DNA from 3 places in the Pseudonocardia xinjiangensis genome. Region 1 is predicted to be linked to each of the others. Evidence: riboswitches for the same ligand, from Rfam matches in the RefSeq annotation. Region 1 holds a riboswitch; each other region holds the start of a gene.
The links. A riboswitch is a leader RNA that binds a small molecule or an ion and turns the genes downstream of it on or off. The one in region 1 is predicted to bind S-adenosylmethionine.
Positions count from the first base shown of each region.

Region 2: another riboswitch for S-adenosylmethionine. It lies ahead of thrC (threonine synthase); the one in region 1 lies ahead of ACQPZA_RS12350 (FAD-dependent oxidoreductase).
Region 3: another riboswitch for S-adenosylmethionine. It lies ahead of ACQPZA_RS20290 (aminotransferase class V-fold PLP-dependent enzyme); the one in region 1 lies ahead of ACQPZA_RS12350 (FAD-dependent oxidoreductase).

Region 1 covers NZ_CP192009.1:2,592,565-2,599,140, forward strand. Annotated here, with positions in the region: gene ACQPZA_RS12330 (TetR/AcrR family transcriptional regulator) at 780-1,406, shown strand; gene ACQPZA_RS12335 (MmoB/DmpM family protein) at 1,591-1,914, shown strand; gene ACQPZA_RS12340 (NAD-dependent epimerase/dehydratase family protein) at 2,102-3,094, shown strand; gene ACQPZA_RS12345 (PPOX class F420-dependent oxidoreductase) at 3,024-3,455, opposite strand; SAM riboswitch class I at 3,687-3,780, shown strand; gene ACQPZA_RS12350 (FAD-dependent oxidoreductase) at 4,095-5,384, shown strand; gene ACQPZA_RS12355 (flavin reductase family protein) at 5,381-5,914, shown strand; gene ACQPZA_RS12360 (DoxX family protein) at 6,024-6,383, shown strand; gene ACQPZA_RS12365 (M20 family metallo-hydrolase) at 6,393-6,576, opposite strand, start outside.
Region 2 covers NZ_CP192009.1:5,967,673-5,974,248, forward strand. Annotated here, with positions in the region: gene lepA (translation elongation factor 4) at 1-418, opposite strand, end outside; gene ACQPZA_RS28080 (diguanylate cyclase) at 771-2,570, shown strand; gene ACQPZA_RS28085 (alpha/beta fold hydrolase) at 2,611-3,363, opposite strand; gene rpsT (30S ribosomal protein S20) at 3,524-3,784, shown strand; gene holA (DNA polymerase III subunit delta) at 3,878-4,846, opposite strand; SAM riboswitch class I at 4,987-5,101, shown strand; gene thrC (threonine synthase) at 5,111-6,394, shown strand; gene ACQPZA_RS28105 (dipeptide ABC transporter ATP-binding protein) at 6,417-6,576, opposite strand, start outside.
Region 3 covers NZ_CP192009.1:4,300,589-4,307,164, reverse strand. Annotated here, with positions in the region: gene ACQPZA_RS20300 (SDR family oxidoreductase) at 1-18, shown strand, start outside; gene ACQPZA_RS20295 (methionyl-tRNA formyltransferase) at 115-1,071, opposite strand; gene ACQPZA_RS20290 (aminotransferase class V-fold PLP-dependent enzyme) at 1,165-2,523, opposite strand; SAM riboswitch class IV at 2,560-2,675, opposite strand; gene ACQPZA_RS20285 (pyridoxal phosphate-dependent decarboxylase family protein) at 2,775-4,271, opposite strand; gene ACQPZA_RS20280 (alpha/beta hydrolase family protein) at 4,271-5,644, opposite strand; gene ACQPZA_RS20275 (MFS transporter) at 5,797-6,576, shown strand, end outside.

The DNA.
Region 1 (6,576 bases):
GGTCGAAGCAGCGGACAACCAGCTCGGCGACCGAGACCGTGTTCGGCGACGCATGTCGATGTCCGGACGGCCGGGGACGCAGTTCCACGGAGTCAGGGCCTTTCGCAGGGGTGGATGTTCATGGGGGCGGGATCGTCTTCCTACCCGCGTTCGTCGGGCCCCGGCTAGGGGTTGGCAGGTCGTTCCTCGCGTCTCACCTGAATAGCTGAGGTGACCGCTCATCGTCGAAATGCCACCGTTCAACGGGAAAATCGGCCGATCTGTACGCCATTCGGCGGCTGCACCGGGCCAAACGGCGTAGCGCTCGACGCGTGAGCGATGACTACACGTAGTGATGAGGGCGATGCGGTCCGGATGGGGGATGACCCTGTGTCACTCCTGGTTAGGTCCGTCCGTGCATCCCTGATCGGGGGATGAAGTGGGGCGGCAGGACCCTGCCGGCCGCCTTCCCGCTCACCGACGGAGAGCGCCACGTGCCCGGTGAACCCACTGAACGATACGAAACGTATCGATTAGGGAACCGTGCTCGCCCGGCGTGATGGACGGGGTGATCGCCGTGAGATCCGCATTTCGGCCCAGCGGGGGGCGAAGACGCAGGTCTCGGAATGATCACTGTGGCAGGGAGGCCACGCGGCGCGCGTCGCCGGACCCGCCACGATCGCGGGCGCGCCACGCGCCGGTCCGGGTCGCCGCGGACCTGCGCTCGAGCGGCGGGCGCACCCCGGTGGCTCGACCCTCGATCGAGGGAGGGTCGGTTATAGTCCGCGAAAGCAGATCCGGTGCGCCGCGAGGAGGGCACGATCACGACCGGCAGCGAGCGGGAAGGGCGTGCTGGTCGCCGACGGAGCCAGGAGTCGCACCACGCGATCCTCGCCGCCACACGTGAGCTCCTCGAGGAGGTCGGCTACTTCCGGCTGACGGTGGAGGGCGTGGCGGCCAGGGCCGGCGTGGGCAAGACCACCGTCTACCGGTGGTGGCCGTCGAAGAGTGCGCTCGTCCTCGAGGCCGTCGATGCCGGTGCGGCGGTGCAGCCGCAGCCCACCGGCGACATCCGCGCCGATGCCCGCGCCGCCATGGAGGCGATGCGCCTGGACCTGCGGGCCCCGCTGGCCACCACGCTCCTCGCGCTCGCCGGTGATCTCCTGCAGGACTCCGCGGGCACCGCCGGTCCGGTGGACCTGTTCCAGGCCGGCCGGGAGGCCTTCGAGAAGATGATCGAGGGCGCCGCCGAGCGCGGTGAACTGCCCGCCGACATCGACGCCGGGCTCCTCCAGGACATCTACGCCGGCACGCTTCTCTACCGCGTGCTGTGCCGCCGGTCGACCGAGCACGTCGTCGACCGGCTGCTCGGTCTCCTCCTCGACGGCGAGCTTCCCCGGCGCGTCCCGGAGACCGGATCCGTCTGAACTCGCGCCGGGTCATTTCCTGGCGGGTGGACGACGTTGCACGTGCCGATTCTTCCGCCTATCGTCACGGTTCCGGGCCGAAAATGGGCTCGGCACCCCAGCCCCCGGTGAATTGCCAGATCAGTGATCTCTGGAAGTGGGGGCGATTCCTGTGCCGGTACCTGCCACACGTCCAGGGCTCGTCATGGCGCCCGATCTGGTCGACCTCGTCCTGCGCGCCGCCGGCGGCCTGGTCGACCATGTGCTCTGCGCGATCCGCGACGACAACGCCGACGTCGAGCTGCAGGTCGTCGACCATGGCGATCATGTGCAGATCTCGGCGCCCGGGATGCTGCGGGTGAACGCAGCCACCCTCACATGGCACGCCGGGCGTCCCTTCGGGACCGCGGAACTGCGGTCGATGATCGTGTTCTGCCGGGGCACGCTCGACCTCGGCGATGACCGTATGACGGTGATTTCGGAGAGTCGCCGAACGATGTCGCGCGAACGGTTTTCGCTCCGTTCCTGAGATTGTGGTGTCCTGATGCCGGAGTGCGGTTGCGGAAAGTGAATTTCCCGTCCGCTGCTCGGGTGGCCGAAGCCTGAACGGCTGATTGTCGAGCGCGTCTGCGCCGACACGCCGGCATCCCCGACACGGCACCGGCGTCCGGTGGCTTCTGCCGACCACGCCGCGGCCGGGGGCTTCTGGAGGCCGGATGATGAAGATCGTGGTGACCGGTGGGGCGGGCTTCGTCGGAGCGAACCTCTGCCGCCTGCTGACCAGGCAGGCCGACGTGGAGGTCGTCGTGGTCGACGATCTCAGCTCCGGGCGGCTCGAGCACCTTCACGGGGTGCCCGTCGACGTCCGGGTGGCGTCGATCCTCCACAGGGACGCGTTGCGCCGGGCGTGCGACGGGGCGTCGTCGATCGTCCATCTCGCGGCCGCGGTGCCCGACGCGGACGGTGCCGTGAGGCACTGCCACGACGTCAACGTGACGGGCACGCTCGCGGTCCTCGACGTCGCCAGCGACGTCGACGCCCAGGTGGTTCTCGCGTCCTCCAGCTCGGTGTACGGGTACAACCCCACCCGGCCCAGGTCGGAGGACCTGCTCTGCCTCCCCGCCACTCCGTTCGCGGCCGGGAAGCTGGCGGCGGAGTCGTACGCGTTCGCCTACCGGTCCTGGTACGGGTTGCGGTGCACGGCGTTCCGCTTCTCCACGACCTACGGCCCATGGCAGTACCCGGATCGAGCGCGGCCTGCCGTCGTACCGGCGCTCGTCGCCGCCGCGCTGCGGGGGGACCCGCTGGTCGTCCACGGCGACGGCGAGCAGAGGCGGGAGCTCACCTTCGTCGAGTCCGCCGTGGAGGTCCTCGCGCGCAGTGCGCTGCAGCGCTCCTCGGACGGAGCGGTGAACCTGGCGGTGGGCGCCCCCACCACGATCAACGAGCTCATCACGGTGCTGTCCGATCTGCTCGGCCGGCGCCTCGCCGTCGAGCACCGCGCGGCCCGCGCCGGGGAGGTCCGCCACTGCGAGTCGTCGGCAGCCCGGGTGCAGCGGTTGTTCCCCGGCGTCCGGAGGCTGCCGATCGAGGAGGGACTCGTGCGCACGATCGTCTGGATGGAGAGCCAGGCGGGGGTCAGCGGAGCTTCGCGCCGTACACCTTCTCGACCGTCATCGCCATCAGCACCCTGCGGTCGGAGACCATGACCGACCGGTACTCGTCCCAGTTCGGGTGCTCGCCCGCGGCGTTGCGGTAGTAGTCCACCAGCGCCTGGACCTCGGCGCCGTCCGGGTCGGTGCCCGGACCGGTGAGGGTGACCGTGCCCTCGGCGGTGGCCCACGCCCAGCCGTCCGGGCTGGTGACCTCCAGCGCCGCCCGTGGGTCCCGGCGCAGGTTCGCGGTCTTGGCGCGCCCGTCGGTCATCGACACGTAGAGCACGCCGGCGTCCCGGTCGTAGAACGGTGTGACGGGGGAGAGCTGGGGGCGGCCGTCCGACTTGATCGTCGCGAGGACCCCGAGGCGGGCATCGGCGAGCAGCGTGTGCGGGTCGAATTGTCCGGTGGTCATGCTCGGCAAACCCGCCACCGGACGCGGGCTATTCCTGAACACGGGCAGCGTTGCACGTGATCAGCTGATCGCGGCGAGGTGGGCAGGGAGCGCGGCCACGTCGGCATCGTGACCGGCGTCCCGATCGGACGCAAGACAAGAGGACGTCGATCAACAACGGGGCCGCCTGCGGGGATTTCCGGCGCGTCACATCCTTGACACATCCATCGGGTGGTCGCCTACATTCATGGTCGTCCATCCAGAGCGGCCGAGAGACCTGGCTCGTCGAAGCCGCAGCAACCCGGTGCCTCGCGGTGCCGGGTGCTAACGCCAGGATCGATGGGAGACATCGTGCGTCGATCGCACGCACGGACCGCGGCCCTTCGCCTGTCGAAGTGGTTGCCGTCCATCTGGTCCAAGCGTCGGCACGTGGATCTGTGCCGCACGCAGGCCGCTCTGTGTCGCTGATCCGTCCCGGCCTCTCGGCCACCCCGTTCCCCGTGCGCTGACGCGCGTGGGTGGGCTCTGACGCACGCCTCCGTCGGGCCGCTACCTCCGGCGGTGCCCGCCGCCGGACGAGCCCTGTTTCGTCCACAGTGGACCTCTCCATGGACCCCCGTTGCGGGGATCCCTGCTGTCCAGTGTCGTGAGAGGACAGTCATGCCAGCGATCCCGTACGTCCCCGCGCCCCGCCGCACCCCGAGGTCCGCACGCACCGGAGTCGTCGACGTCGTGGTCGTCGGTGGCGGGGTGGTGGGTGCGGCGGCGGCCTGGCAGCTCGCCGGTCGCGGTCACGAGGTGCTGCTGCTCGAGCAGGCCGGGACCGGACGGGCGCGAGGCGTCACGTACGGATCGGCGGAGATCTACCGGCAGACCTACGCGGCGGAGCCGCACGTACGGCTCGCTGCGGCGGCCCTGCCACTGTGGCGCGAGGTGGAGGCACAGACCGGCGCAGCCCTGCTGCAGATCACCGGGGGCGTCGACCACGGCGACCCGTGGCGGACCAGGACGATCGCCGAGTCGCTCGCCGCGCGGGGTGTCGCCCACGAGTGGCTCGATGCCGGCGAGGCGTCGCGCCGGTGGCCGGGGATGGTGTTCAGCGGACCCGTACTGCACCAGCCGGACCGGGCCGGTCGCGTCCATGCCGGGCACGCCGTCGCCGCTCTGACCGCCGCCGCCGTCGCGCACGGGGCGGTGATCCAGCGTTCCACGCCCGCGACCGCGATCGCGGTGCGCGGGGACGATCTCGTCGAGGTCGGCACCCCGCGAGGCCCCGTCCGCGCCCGCCGCGCCGTGGTGGCGGTCGGGGCTGGCACCGCGGACCTGCTCGCCGGGCTCGTCACGCTGCCGCCGCTGCGCGTGACGCAGGAGCAGGTGGCGAACTTCCCGCTGCTGGGCGGCGCGGGCTCGGTCTCCGCCCGCCCGGCCCCGTGGCCGACGTTCATCCACCACACGGGGCCGGAGGACGGCTGGCCCAGCAGCGTCCGCGGCACGTCGACGGGCGAGGGATCGGTGAAGCTGGGGTTCCACGACGTGGGTCCGGAGCAGGGGCAGCCGCGCAGGCTGCAGGAGTACGTGGCCGCCTTCCTGCCGGGGCTCGACCATCGGCTACCCCAGCCGATCGGCTGTATCCGCACCTCGACGCCGGACGGGAGCTTCCTGCTGGACGCGGCCGGACCCCTCGTCGTCGGCGCGGGGTTCTCGAACCACGGGTTCACGTTCGCTCCGGCGCTGGGCCGGGTGCTCGCCGACCTCGCCACCGGGGTGCCCGACCGCGAACCGATGGCGGCTCTGCGATGGGAGGTACACGCAGGTCCTCGATCGCTGGAGCCTCGCCGCGGAGGCGGTGCCGACCTCCGAGATCAACCCTCCGGGCCTGCCGCGCAGCCCGGCCGGCTGACCCGACCCGGCACATCCGCACGTCCCGATCCGAACAGGGAGAGCGCATGAGCATCACCAGCAGGGCCGAGACGACGGAACCGGTGGTCGACGGGGCCGTCATGCGGGAGGTGCTCGGGCACTTCGCCTCCGGCGTGGTGGTCGTGACCGCCGCCGGGCCGTCGGGCCCGATCGGGTTCACCTGCCAGTCGTTCACGTCACTGTCGCTGGATCCGCCGCTGGTGAGCTTCGCACCGTCGCGCACGTCGTCGACGTGGCCCCGGATCCGGGACGCGGACACGTTCTGCGTGAACATCCTGGCGGCGGACCAGGAGCACCACAGCGCCGGGTTCGCCCGGTCCGGTGTGGACAAGTTCGACGGCGTGCGGTGGCGGGCCGGACGGTGCGGCGCGCCGATCCTGGAGGGGGTCTGCGCGTGGGTGCGCTGCGCGTTGCACGCCGAGCACGACGGCGGGGACCACACCATCGTCGTGGGCCGCGTGCTCGAGCTCGCCGCCGACCACGCCCGGGGTCCGCTGCTGTTCCATCGCGGCGACTACGGGCTCGTTCTGCCCCGGCCCCGTGAGGAGACGCGCCCGTAGATCACGGTCTGATGACGTATCATCAAAATTGCTTCAACATTCATGCTCTCCCGTCTAGGTTCTCGGGTGCCGAGCCCGGCGTCGCCGGGCTGTTCACTCGGGAGTCTTGATGAACGTCGTCGCCTGGATCCTGCAGATCGTGCTCGCCGTCGCCTTCCTGGGCTCGGGCGTGATGAAGGTCGTGCGGCCGAAGCCGGCACTGGTGTCGGCCGGCATGGGCTACGCCGAGGACTTCTCCGACGGCGCGATCAAGGCCATCGGGGCGCTCGAGATCGTCGGGGCGGTCGGCCTGATCCTGCCCTGGGTCCTGGACGTCGCGCCGGTCCTCACGCCGATCGCGGCGGTCGGGCTCGCGCTCGTGATGGCGGGCGCCGTGGTCGTCCACATCCGCCGCAAGGAGCAGTTCGTCCCGGCGCTGGTGCTGGGCGTGCTGTCCCTCGTGCTCGCCGTCCTGCGCTTCGCCTCCTGATCCCGGCGCTCACGTTGGGGCGAGCGCACCGTCGAGCATGCGGGCGAGGGTCTCGGTGAGGATGTCCACACCGGTGCAGAGGTCCTCGTCGCGGGTGAACTCCGCCTCGGCGTGGGAGATGCCCTCGACGCTCGGGATGAACAGCATGACGGTGGGGACGACGTCCTTCATGTTGGTGGAGTCGTGGCCCGCG
Region 2 (6,576 bases), 3.4 Mb from region 1:
GGACCGGGATGATCGTGAGGTCCTTCTCCAGCGCCAGGTACAGGTTGGCCAGCGTCTGGGCCTCGATGCCCTGCGCGGCGTCGACCAGCAGGACGGCGCCCTCACACGCCTCGAGCGCCCGGCTCACCTCGTAGGTGAAGTCGACGTGGCCGGGGGTGTCGATGAGGTGCAGGACGTGTTCCGTGGTCCCCACCTTCCACGGCAACCGCACGTTCTGCGCCTTGATCGTGATGCCGCGCTCGCGCTCGATGTCCATCCGGTCGAGGTACTGGGCGCGCATCGCCCGCTCCTCCACCACACCGGTGAGCTGCAGCATGCGGTCGGCCAAGGTGGACTTGCCGTGGTCGATGTGGGCGATGATGCAGAAGTTCCGGATCAGCTCCGGAGGGGTGAACGTCTGGTCGGCGAACGAGCTCACTCACGGATCCTTCAGGTATAGGTCCCTCTATCGTCCCATGCGGCGCCGTGAGCGCGGAGCCGCCGGTCACCCGGCCCCCGCGCACGCACCATGGAGCCGTACTGCTGTGGGGACGGGCTGCACGGAGCATTACGGCTCCGCAGTGCGCCGGCCCGGGCGGGCGCGACCTGGCGATCACCGTCAGCGGGCCGGACAGATCGCCGAAACCGGCCTCCCACCGGAGCGCATCTCGTGTCACCATGACCAAATCGTGGAGACTCAGGGCCGAGACGGAGCTCCGCGGTCCCCCCGTCGGGACCCCAGCCTCGGCGACCGATCCGAGCTGCCCGATGGCCTTCGCAGGGGGCGACCCGTGACTCCGCGCTCATCGGCCCTCGCCGTCCCGAGCGAGTGCGTACTCGTGAGGGGCGAGGCGAGCTGCCGCTGCGCACAGGACGCATGCCGGCTGACCGACCAGCAGATCCTGGTCCGGGCCACCGACAAGTTCCGCTGGCAGCAGCGGGGCACCTCGGCGGGCGCGGTGGCCGCCCGGATCGGGCTGGACGAGCTGCTCGCGCACGCCCGCAAGCACCGCCCGTCGCCACTCGTGTCCGAGCTGCTCCGGATGTGCATCCTGCTGCGCATCCTCGACCCGGTCCGTACCGCCCCTGGCCACCCCGACGCGGAGACGGTCGAGGCGGAGGTCGAGGCTCTGCTCCTGGAGTACACCGAGCTCGCCGAGCTCGATGACGACCCGCGCAGGCTCGGCGAGGCCGCCACGCTCCGCGCGCACCGCACCGCCGTCTTCCACCAGGGGGAGAACGCGCTCACCGACACCGCAGTCGCCCACGCCATCCTCACCGAGCTCACCGCCCCGGGTCCCCACGAGGACCCTGCAGAATGGTCGCGGCTGCTCTCGCGGAGTCTCAACGGGCTGGTCCTCGTGCTGCTCAAGCTCGGCTCGCACGAGCTGGCCGACGAGGTGTCACAGCGGGCGATCACCGTGTCCGAGGGCGGTGCGTCGTTGATGGACCGTCTCGTGCTCCAGCTCAACCGCGTCCGGCTGCAGCTGTCGTGGGCGCTGCGCCTCGAGCGTGGCGGACGCGATGCGGCCGCCGCCACCCGCTTCGTCGGCGCCGCGCAGACCGCGCAGACCGCCGCCCGGCTCTGGGCCGCCGCGCACGGCCTGCCCGAAGGCGGGACCGCGGCCATCGAGGAGTGCTCGATCATCGGAGCGGCGTACTCCTTGAAGCAGCCGGCGCCCGAGCACCTGGAGATGCTCGTCGCGCTCGAGCCGATGACCAACTTCACCGAGGACCGCATCATGCTCGCCATCGCCACGGCACGTTGCCTGCTCGCAGCGGGCGGTCCGGGCGACGCGGCGGCGGCACTCGCCCCGCTGCACCACGAGCTGCGCAAGTCCACCCCGGACGCCGTGCTCGCTCTCGCGCTGCACCGGGAGTTCGCGAGGATGGACGAGCTCGCCCACGGTGCACCGCGGCGCTCCGACGCGCTCGCGAGCTACGCCGAGGCGCTGGAGGCCGAGCTGTGGGCCCTGCGCGAGGCGCGCCTCACCGCGCTGCGCAGCCACTCCGAGCACCACCGGTTGGCCCGCGAGCACGGCGCGGTGGCCGCCCAGGCCCTGCAGGACCCGCTCACCGGGCTGCCGAACCGGCGGGCGCTGGACATGCGGCTCGTCGAGGCCACCACCACGCCGGCACTCCAGCCGTGTGCCGTCGCCCTGATCGACCTCGACCGGTTCAAGGACGTCAACGACGCCCGCTCCCACGCCGCGGGCGACGCCGTGCTGCGCGAGGTCGCCATGTGCCTGCGCACCATCCTGCGTTCCCAGGACCTCGTGGCCCGCTACGGCGGCGACGAGTTCGTCGTGGTCATGCCGGCCACGCCGCTGCCCGAGGCGCGGGCGGCGCTGCAGCGGGCCACCGACGCCGTGGCCGCACTGCCCGCCGATGTCGCCGCCGGCGTCACCATGTCGGTCGGGGTGGTCCGCGCCCCGCTCGACGGCGAGCCCGAGGTGGCGCTCGCCGCCGCGGACGCCGCCATGTACCGGGCCAAGCACTCCGGTGGCAACACCGTGGTCACCGGCGCCGTTCACGCCGGCCGCGTCATGTCCACAGTGCCGTCGAGCGCGGCCACCGTTCCGCCCGAGTAGCTGCCGTCACCGGCGGCACGCCGATGTCACGGGGCCGGGGTCACTGGGAGTCCAGGAACCGGGCCAGCACCGCCGCGCCCCGATCGGGATCCTGGGTCATCCACCAGTGCCCGAGCCCGTCGAGCACCTCCTCACGAGCACCCGCCCGCACCGCGGCACGGTGGCGTTGCTCGACCGTGCCCACGAAATGATCCTCGGTGGCCACCACCGAGAGCCCCGGGCGGGCCGCCGCAGCCTCCAGCCCGGCCCCGAGCTCCGCCAGCACCGGCTGCGCCGCCGAGCGGTACAGCGCGAGGATGCACTCCCCCATCGTCGCGTCGAAAGCAGGCGCGATGCGCTCGGCGACCTCAACAGCCATGCCGCGCTCGGCCAGGTTCGCCACCACCTTCTCCACCGGGATGTCCAACCGCTCCTCGATCGCCGCCTCACCCACCCCGGGGGTCTGCCAGTCCTGCGCCAGGTCGTGCCACACGTAGTCCGGATCGAAGATCCCCACGACATCGGAGCACCAGCTGCGCAGCAGGTCGGGCCGGGTCATCGCGACGTTGAGCACGTGCCCACCGCCCCAGTCGTGACCCACCAGGTCGACCGGGCGCCCGATGGCCTCCAGCTCGGCCACCAGCCAGTCGCGGTACTCCTCGACCGTCGCGGTCCAGCCCGGCGGCACCGGGGCCCCGAACCCCGGCGGCGAGAGCCGCACCTGGTCGGCGTGGCCGAGCGCGGACAGCCGCTCGCTCAGCGGCTCCCACAACGCCTCGGTCTCCGGATTGCCGTGCACCAGAACCACCGTCATGCGATCACCCTAGGCCGACCGCGGGAGCTGCCCGGCCGGGCCGATTTCCGGCGGCCCCCGCCGGGCTGTAACATGGACCGCTGAGCGCCCGGCGTGAACGCAGGATCCCCCGCCGCCGGTGCGGACCGGAACAAGGCGAAGAAGAACTCGAGGCATTCGCGTGGCCAACATCAAGTCCCAGATCAAGCGGGTCAAGACCAACGAGAAGCGCCGCCAGCGCAACAAGTCGGTCAAGTCCGCCGTTCGCACCGCCGTGCGGCGTTTCCGCGAGGCTGCGGAGGCCGGCGACACCGAGAAGGCCACCGAGCTGCAGCGGGCCGCAGCCCGTGCGCTCGACAAGGCGGCCAGCAAGGGCGTCATCCACAAGAACCAGGCCGCCAACCGCAAGTCGTCGCTGTCCAAGCGCGTCGACGCGCTCTGACGAGGCGCCAGCTCCAGCTCACAACGGCGCTGCCCCCCGGGGGCGGCGCCGTTGTGCTGTGTCATCGCCACAGCGCCGACCCTCCGGTTGCGCTCAGCGTGACTCGCGCGCCGCGCAGATCCGCAGCACCGCGCGTTCCAGCGCGTACCCCGCGTCGGCCGCCGCCCCCTTGACGTCGGCGTTCACCTCGGCCGCCGCGTCGAACGCGACCGCGAGCGACTCGGGCTGCCACGCCCGTACCTGGGCCTGAGCTTTGCGCACCTTCCACGGCGGCATGCCCAGCGTGCCCGCGAGCCGATTGGGGTCGCCCCGGCCGGCCGCACCCACCCTGGCCAGGGTGCGCACCCCGTCGGCCAGCGCGTCGGCCACGAGAACGGGCGCCACCCCCAGCACGAGCGCCCAGCGCAACGCCTCCAGCGCCCCCGCCCGGTCGCCGGCCATCACCTTGTCGGCCACCGCGAAACCGGACGCCTCCGCGCGGCCCCGGTGGTAGCGGCGCACGGCCTGCTCGTCGACGGTGCCGCCGGTGTCGGCCACGAGCTGGCCCGCCGCGGCAGCGAGCTCCCGCAGGTCGGACCCGACCGCCTCGATCAGGACGCCCACCGCGGCGGGGGCGATCCGCCCACCGGCGCGTCGCACCTCGGAGCGCACGAAGTCGGACCGCTCCTCGGAGCGGGTGATCCGGTTGCACGTGGTGACGACGGCGCCACCCTTGCGCAGCGCGTCGGCCAGCGCCTTGTTGCGGGCGCCCCCCGCGTGGAGCACGACCAGGACGATGCCATCGGCCGGATCGGCCGACTGCTCGACGATCGCCGTGGCGAGCTCCTTGCCCACCTCGTGGGCGGCCTGCAGGACGATGACCCGGCCCTCGGCGAACAGCGACGGGCTCAGGTTGTCGGCCAGGTCGACCGGGGTGAGGTCGGCGGCCCGGTAACGCCGCAGCTCGGCGCCGGGCTCACCCGCCCGCACCTCCGCGACGACCTGCTCGACCGCCCGCTCCACCAGCAGCTCCTCCTCGCCGAGGATGAGGCGCAACGGCGCGGGCGGAGGGGGCGCGGACATGCCGTCCATGCTTGCGCACGCCACCGACATCGCGTGACCCGGCTCCCAGAATCCGGACAGGACTTGGGTCCGCAGTGGATCGTGACGTAACGTGTCTGACATCTGACGGCTGCTCGACCAGCCGCGGAACAACTTCACATGGCTCATCCAGAGGGGCAGAGGGAACGGCCCGGCGAAGCCCCGGCAACCGGCGATGCGCGTCCGCGCTCGATCACGGTGCCAATTCCGACCCGCATGGTGCGGGGAAGATGAGGAGATCTTTCGATGACCCTGACTGCCTCCACGCGTCCCGACGGCGGATCCACCGCCGCCTACGACCTCGGGCCCGCGCGCGCCCTGTCCTGTCGGGAGTGCGGCCACCAGATTCCGCTCGCGGCCGAGTTCGCCTGCCCCCAGTGCTTCGGCCCGCTCGAGGTCGCCTACGACTTCGGCACGGTGACCCGTGAGTCCATCGAGGCCGGCCCCAAGTCGATCTGGCGCTACCGGCAGCTGTTGCCCGTGCCGTCCACCGTGCAGGAGCACCCCAACACCGAGCCCGGTCTCACCCGCCTGATCAAGGCTGACCGGCTGGGCGCCGCGCTGGGGCTGCGCAACCTCTGGGTGAAGGACGACACCGGCAACCCGACCCACTCCTTCAAGGACCGCGTGGTCGCGGTGGCGCTCGCCGCCGCGCGCGAGCTCGGGTTCTCGGTGCTCGCCTGCCCGTCCACGGGCAACCTCGCCAACGCCGTGGCCGCCGCAGCGGCCCGCGCCGGGTGGGACTCGGTCGTGCTCATCCCGTCCTCGCTCGAGCAGGCGAAGGTGCTCACCACCGCCGTCTACGACGGCACCCTGCTCGCCGTCGACGGCAACTACGACGACGTCAACCGGCTGGCCACCGAGCTCGCCGCCGAGCACGAGGACTGGGCGTTCGTCAACGTCAACGTGCGGCCGTACTACGCCGAGGGCTCCAAGACCCTGGGCTACGAGGTGGCCGAGCAGCTCGGCTGGCGGCTGCCGGAGCAGATCGTGGTGCCCGTGGCGTCGGGGTCCCAGCTGACCAAGGTGGACAAGGGCTTCACCGAGCTCGGCAAGCTGGGCCTGGTGGAGCCCACGCCCTACCGCGTGTTCGGGGCGCAGGCCACCGGCTGCTCCCCCGTGGCCAAGGCGTTCGAGGACGGCCACGACGTGGTGCAGCCGGTGCGCCCGGACACGATCGCCCGCTCGCTCGCGATCGGCAACCCGGCCGACGGCCCCTACGTCCTCGACGCGGTGCGCCGCACCGGGGGTGCGGTGGCGCACGTCAGCGACGCCGAGGTGGTCGACGGCATCCGGCTGCTCGCCCGCACCGAGGGGGTCTTCGCCGAGACCGCGGGCGGGGTCACGGTGGCCACCGCGAAGAAGCTCGTGGAGTCGGGCAAGCTCGACCCGGACGCCGAGACCGTGCTGCTGATCACCGGCGACGGCCTCAAGACCCTCGACGCGGTCGCCGGCCAGATCGGCCCGTCGGCCACGGTGCCCTCCACCAGCAAGGCCGTGCGCGAGGCGCTGGCGGCGCGCGGGCTCTGAGCCGGGGCGGCCCCCGGCGCGGTCACGAGGCGCTGGGGGCGGCAACCTCGGGTTGCGCGTCCCGGATCGTGTGCCAGATCGCGCGCCTGCGCTGCTGTTCGGCCGGGTCGGCCACGGGCGCCGAGGCGAGGAGCCGTTGGGTGTAGCGGTGGCGCGGCGCCTGCAGCACCTGGGCGGTGCTC
Region 3 (6,576 bases), 1.7 Mb from region 1:
GAGAACATCCAGCCCTGACCGGCGGTCCGGGACACGGGTCCCCGACCCTGACCGCACTCACGTTCACGGGCGACTCGCGGACGGAAAGCGGGCGACTCGCGGGGTGGCGGGGTGTCAGGGGGCGGGGTGCGAGGTGAGGTAGCCGCCCATCCGCGTGAAGTACTCGGTGGCCGCGAGGTCCTGGCCGTCGTCGGTGCGGACCCGGTGGATCACCAGGCCCGGGTTGCGTCCGCGCCGCGCGTCGGCGCCCGACACCACCACGACCCCACCGGCACCGTCGCGGACGAAGATGCGTCCGGGCGTTCCGCCGTAGGGAGCGTCGGTGACGCCCGCGGCGAGCACCCGCAGCCGGGTGCTCCCGTGGAAGCAGTAGGCGTTGGGGTAGGGGTCCACCTGCGCGCGCACCAGGTTGGCGATGTCCCTCGCGGGCCAGCTCCAGTCGATCCGGTTGTCCTCGTCGCTGCGGCGGTGGAAGTAGCTCGCCCGGCTGCGGTCCTGCGGCTGCCAGTCGGTGCGCCCGGTGGCCAGCCGCTCCAGCCCGGCCACGGTGATCGGCCCGAACATGGCCAGGGTGCGTTCGAACAGGTCCACCACGGTGTCCTCGGCGCCGACCGGGGTGGCCCACTGCACGACGATGTCCCCGGCGTCGAAGTCGCCGTTCATCATGTGTGCGGTGACCCCGACCTCCGGCTCACCGTTGATCAGCGCCCAGTTCAGCGGCGCGAAGCCCGCGTAGGCGGGCAGCAACGCGTCGTGCACGTTGAGCGTGCCGAGCCGGGGGAGGGAGAACACGGCGGGCGAGAGCCACGTGCGCCAGTTGGCCACCACCATCGCGTCGGCGTGCGCGGCCCGCACCCGCTCGACGACCTCCTCGTCGTCGGCGCGGTTGCGCACCAGTACCGGGATGGCGTGCTTGGCGGCCAGCTCGGCCACGGAGTCGTTGAAGATCGTCTCGTACGGGTTGTCGCTCTCCGGGTGCGTGACGACCAGCGGGACGTCGTGCCCGGCCGCAAGCACCGCGTCCAACGTCCGGTGGCCCCACGTCATGTAGCCGAACACGACGACGCGCATCCAGCGCTCCCTCCCCGCGACAGGTGATCGGGAGGAGGATAACGGAAGGTTAGGTATGCCTGTCCAATGTTGCCGGTGGGCGACGGCCCGGCCTCACTCGGAGCTGCAGGCGGAGGCGCCCGTGCCGAGCACCAGGGTGCCGATGACGCCGAGCGGGTCGTGCTCGCGCGGGTCCGGGGTGGGCACCCACCGGCCGTCGACCACGCCGTAGGTCCAGCGGGCGCCCCGCGTCGTGAGCTGCGCCACCGCCGCCACCAGCCGGTCCACGTGCTCCTCCGTGGTGCTGATCCCGATGCTCGCGCGCAGCGCCTCACCGCTCTCCCCGCAGAGCTTGAGCAGCAGGGGGTGGGCGCAGAAGCGCCCGTCGCGGACGCCGATCCCGTGCTCGGCGGACAGGTAGGCGGCCACCAGCCCGGCGGGCCGGTCCGGGAGGGTGAAGCTGTGGACGGCGACCCGGTCGGTGCTGTCGGGCCAGATCCGCAGCGTCCGCAGGCCGGGCACCGTGGCCAGCCCTGCCTCGAGGCGGTCCGACAGGGCCTTCTCGTGCGCGTGGGCGGCCCCGTCGAGCAGCGGTGCGAGCTCGCGGCAGGCCTGCGCGAGCGCCGCCGCCCCGACCACGTTGGGAGTGCCGCCCTCGTGGCGGTGGGGCGCGGCCGCCCAGACCGTGCGGTCGATCCGTACCTCCCGCACCGCGCCGCCTCCCGCGAGGTACGGGGTGCCCTCGTCGAGCCAGTCGCGCCTGCCGACGATCGCGCCCGCGCCGTAGGGCGCGTAGAGCTTGTGGCCCGACAGCGCCACGTAGTCGATGCCGGTGGCCGCGAGGTCGACGCGCCGGTGCGGTGCGAGCTGGGCCGCGTCCACCACGACCCGGGCGCCCGCCCGGTGCGCGATGTCGACGAGCCGCTCCAGCGGCAGCGTCTCACCGGTCACGTTGGAGGCTCCGGTGACGGCCAGCAGCGCCACCGGTGCCGACGCCAGTGCGGCCTCGAGGTCGGCGAGGGTCTGCTCCACCGTCTCGGCGACCCGCAGCACGCGGTGGGCACCCGCCTGCCACGGCAGCTGGTTCGCGTGGTGCTCCACGTCCAGGCAGAGGACCGGGCCCGGGACGCAGCCGGCGAGCAGGTTCAGCGCGTCGGTGGTGTTGCGTGTGAACACCACCACGTCGTCGCTGCGCGCCCCGACGAACTCGCCGACGGTGACGCGCGCCGACTCCAGCAGCGCGGTGCTCACCTGGGACGCGTAACCGGCGCCGCGGTGCACCGACGCGTAGTACGGCAACAGCTCGGCGACGTGGGCGGCCACGGACTGCAGTGCCGGCGCGCTGGCGGCGAGGTCGAGGTTCGCGTAGGCGATGCTCCCCCCGGTGACCAGCGGCACCTCGAGGTCGGCGCCCACCACGCCGGGCAGGTCGGCGGCGCGGGCGGCAGCGGAACGGGCGAGTACGAGCGTCACAGCGGTCTCCTGGGAAGGGGACCCGCACCGGATGCGGATCCGCGCTTGCCACCGGGCACCCCGCCCGACGGCCTGGTCGTCACCCGGAGCACCCCGCCGCGGAGGAGGGTTGCCGGCCAGCGAGCCGGGGCTTGACGCTGGCGCTCATGACCTGGTGTGGACGTTACGACGGCCGCCGAGCGATCGTCAAGTTGCCCCTCCCGGCAGCCCGCCGCCGCCGTCGGCGCCACCGATCGAGGGCGGCAACGCGGTCACCCAGAGGTCGCCGGATCGACACGGTCGTCCGAGCTCTTCGCGAGACAACCTGCAGCTTCCGTCCGGAGCCGCTTCCACAAGGCTCTGACGTGCGAGGACTCCGTGGTGACCGATCCGATCGCCACCCGGATGGCGTAGCGTCCGTCGACGACGATGTGGGTGAGAAAGGCGGTGCCCGAGGCGTTGACGCGCTCGAGCACCGTGCGGGTCGCGTTGTCGTCGGCCTCCGGTCCGGCGCCGGTGACGACCCGCAGGCACACCAGGGAGAGCGATGGTTCCGCGGCGAGGGTGAAACCGGGGTCGGCGCGCACCAGACCGGCCAGCTCGTCGGCGAGCGCCACATGGGAGCGGATGTGCTCACGCAGCCCCGAGAGCCCGTGGCCGTGCACGACGGCCCACAGCTTAAGCGCACGGAACCGGCGCCCGAGCGGCACCTGCCAGTCCCGGTAGTCCACGACCGCGCCGGACTGGGTCGCCGCGTTGCGCAGGTACTCCGGGGTGATCGAGAGTGCGGCCGGGAGAACAGCGGCGTCACGCACCCACAGCAGCGAGGCGTCGAACGCCGTGAGCAGCCACTTGTGGGCGTCGGTGCAGAACGAGTCGACGAGCTCGACGCCGTCGAGCAGGTGGCGGTGCTCGGGACACAGCGCCGCCACGCCCGCCCATGCGCCGTCGACGTGCACCCAGGCCCCGTGCTCGGCGGCGGCACGCGCGATCTCCCGCACGGGGTCGACCGCGCCCGTGCCCGTGGTGCCGACCGTGGCGCAGACCAGCACCGGTCGGAGCCCGGCGTCGGCGTCGGCGCGCAACGCGTCGGCCAGCGCGGTGGGCGACATCGCGAGCGAGCGGGGGGAGGGCTCGACGATCCGCAGCGCCCGCGCCCCGAGCCCGGCCACACGCACGGCCTTGGCGAGCGAGGAGTGCGTCTCAGCGGTGACGTACACCCGCTCGGTGCCGTCGACGCCCCGCTCCTGCCACTCGGGGGAGCTGCGGTTCAGGGCGGCCAGCAGCGCCACCAGCGCGGCGGAGGACGCCGAGTCCTGGATCGAGCCGCCTCCGCCTCCCGTGAAGGCGAACGCCGGGCCCAACCCGAGCGCAGCGGCCAGCCCGTCCAGCAGTACCTGCTCGACCTCGGTGGCCGCCGGCGACGTCGTCCACAGCATCCCCTGTGCGCCGAGGCCACCCGAGAGCATGTCGCCGAGCAGCGAGTGCAGCGACGCGTTGGCCGGGAAGTAGCCGAAGAAGCCGGGATGCTGCCAGTGCGTGCTCGCCGGCACCACCACCCGGTCGACCTCGTCCAGAAGGGCCGTCAGCGGCCGCGGCTCCTCCGGCAGCCCGGGCGACAGCAGCGTTGCCGACAGCTGCTCGCGCACCCACCCGGGCTCGACGTCGGGTCGCACGGGCAGGTCTGCGAGGCCTGCCCGGTACTGCGCGATCCAGTCGACGACCGCGTAGCCGAGCCTGCGGAACTCCTCGGGATCGAGGTCGGACATCAGAAGCGCTCCCGCATCCATCCGGAGACGAGGTCGAGCACCTCCGGTGAGACCGTCGTCTCGATCGTCGAGTACTCGGTGATCGCGCCGGTGGCGGCGGGCTGCATGAGGTGGTTCAGCGCCGGGAACGTGCGGATCGTCGTGTCGGGGTCGCCGGCGAGCAGCGTCCGCAGTGCCGGCTCGCTCTGTGTGGGCGGCACCTGGAGGTCCTTGCCGCCGTAGAACGCGAGCACCGGAACCCGCAGCGCCCGCAGCGCGGGGGCCGGGTCGTAGGTGAGGACGGCGCGGTACGCCGGGGTGGCCGGCAGCTGCGCCTCGGTCTCCTCCGCCGTCGGGCGCTGGTCCTCCGGCAGAGCGGCGGTCTGCGCGGTGACCCGGTCCCGGGCGAGCTGCCGGGCCCCGTCGTAGTTCCCGGCCCGCAGCATCCCGCTGAGCTTGCGCACGTAGTCGATCTGGGCCTGGACCTGCTCCGGCGGAGCGCCCGCCTGCTGGAAGAGCAGGCGGTTCTGCAGGACGAGCACCTCCTCGCCCGAGACGGCGGGGGCCGCCATCAGCATGACGAACGCCACACCGGCGCCCGGCTGCTGTGCCACCAGCGGGGCGAGGTAGCCGCCCTCGCTGTGCCCGAACAGCCCGATCCGCGTGGGATCGATCTCGGGGCGGCTGCGCAGGAACGCGAGCCCGGCGAGCGCGTCGCCGGTCAGGTCGTCGTAGCTCGCCTGCTGCAGATCGCCGGTCGAGCCCCCCACGCCGCGGTCGTCCACCCGCAGCACGGCGTACCCGGCGCGCGTGAGCGTGTCGGCGAGCAGCAGGAACGGCTTGTGTCCCGCGATGGTCTCGTCGCGGTCCTGCGCGCCGCTCCCGGTGATCATCAGGACGGCGGTGAAGGGTCCGCGGGTCGACGGGAGGGTGAGCGTCCCGGCCATGGTCAGGTTGCCGCTCGGGTACGTCACCTCCTCGCTGCGGTAGGGGAACGGCGGCTTCGGCTCCTGCGGCCGCCCCGGCGTGGGCAGCGCGCCGCGGGACAGCGTGAACGGGACGGTCTGGCCGCCCTGGCTGTAGCTGCCGGTGATCGTCCCCGCGTCGCTCAGGGTGCCGTCGAACGTGGCCCCGCCCGGGACGTCGGGCAGCCGGAACGTGACCGCCTGGCCGTCGAGCCGCACGTCGTGCAGCGCCAGCGCGCGCAGGCCCTGGGCGGGGAGGTCGAAGGTGCCACCGTCGCCTGCCAGGCTCACCCCGAAGTCCAGCGGCGTCCCCGGGGTCTGGATGCTGCCGTGCCAGTCGCCGCTGATGTCCGGCGGTGCCTCCGCCGCAGGCGCGGAACATGCGGCGAGGAACAGCACCGCGATGAGCCCGAAGATCGTCCGTCGCATCCGCACACCGTAGTGACGGCCCGGACCACCGGATTCATCGGCGCGGGAGGCGCCGACGGGACGGCCGGGAGCGACCCGGCGAAACACCTGGAGTGACCGTTCTCACCGCGATTCGTGCAGCGCGAGCGCGCGTGACGGACCATGGTCTGTCGGTGAGCACGGAGACGCGCCCCGGCGTGGGGGAGCGGAGCCGGCTGCGGTTGCTGCAGCTGGCCGCCTTGACCAGCACCGTCGACCGTTTCGCCATCGCCCCCCTCCTCGTGGTGATCGGTCTCGACCTGAAAGCGCCGCTGTCGGCCGTCGCCGCGGTCGCGAGTGCGTACTTCCTGGCCTACGGCCTCATGCAGCCCGTGTGGGGGATGATCAGCGACCGCGTCGGGCGGGTGCGGGTGATGCGCCTGTCGCTGCTCGGTGCGGCACTCGCGGGCGTCGGCTCGATGCTCGCCCCCAACCTCCTGGTCCTCGGTCTGACGCGCACGCTCGCCGGTGGCTGCTTCGCCGCGCTCATCCCGGCCACCCTCGTGTACGTCGGTGACATGTGGCCGGCCGCCGTGCGCCAGCGCCCCCTGTCGGACGTCCTGGCCGCGTCCTCGCTGGGCATCGCCGTCGCAACCGCGGGCGCGGGACTGCTCGCCGACCTGCTCCACTGGCGGGCGGTGCCGGCCGTGACGGGCGTGGCCGCCGCCCTGCTCTGGGTCGCGCTGGCCCGGCTCCCGGAGCCCGACCGCGAACCCTCCACCGGCAACCCGCTGCGCTCGGTGGCCAGGGTGCTGCGCAACCGGTGGGCGCTGGTGGTCTTCGCACTGGTGTTCGTCGAGGGCATCGTGGTTCTCGGCGTCCTCACCTACCTGGCGCCCGCCGTGCAGGCCCTCGGGTCCTCGGCCGCGCTGGCCGGCCTGGTGGCGGCGTCGTTCGGGGTCGGGGCGCTCGCG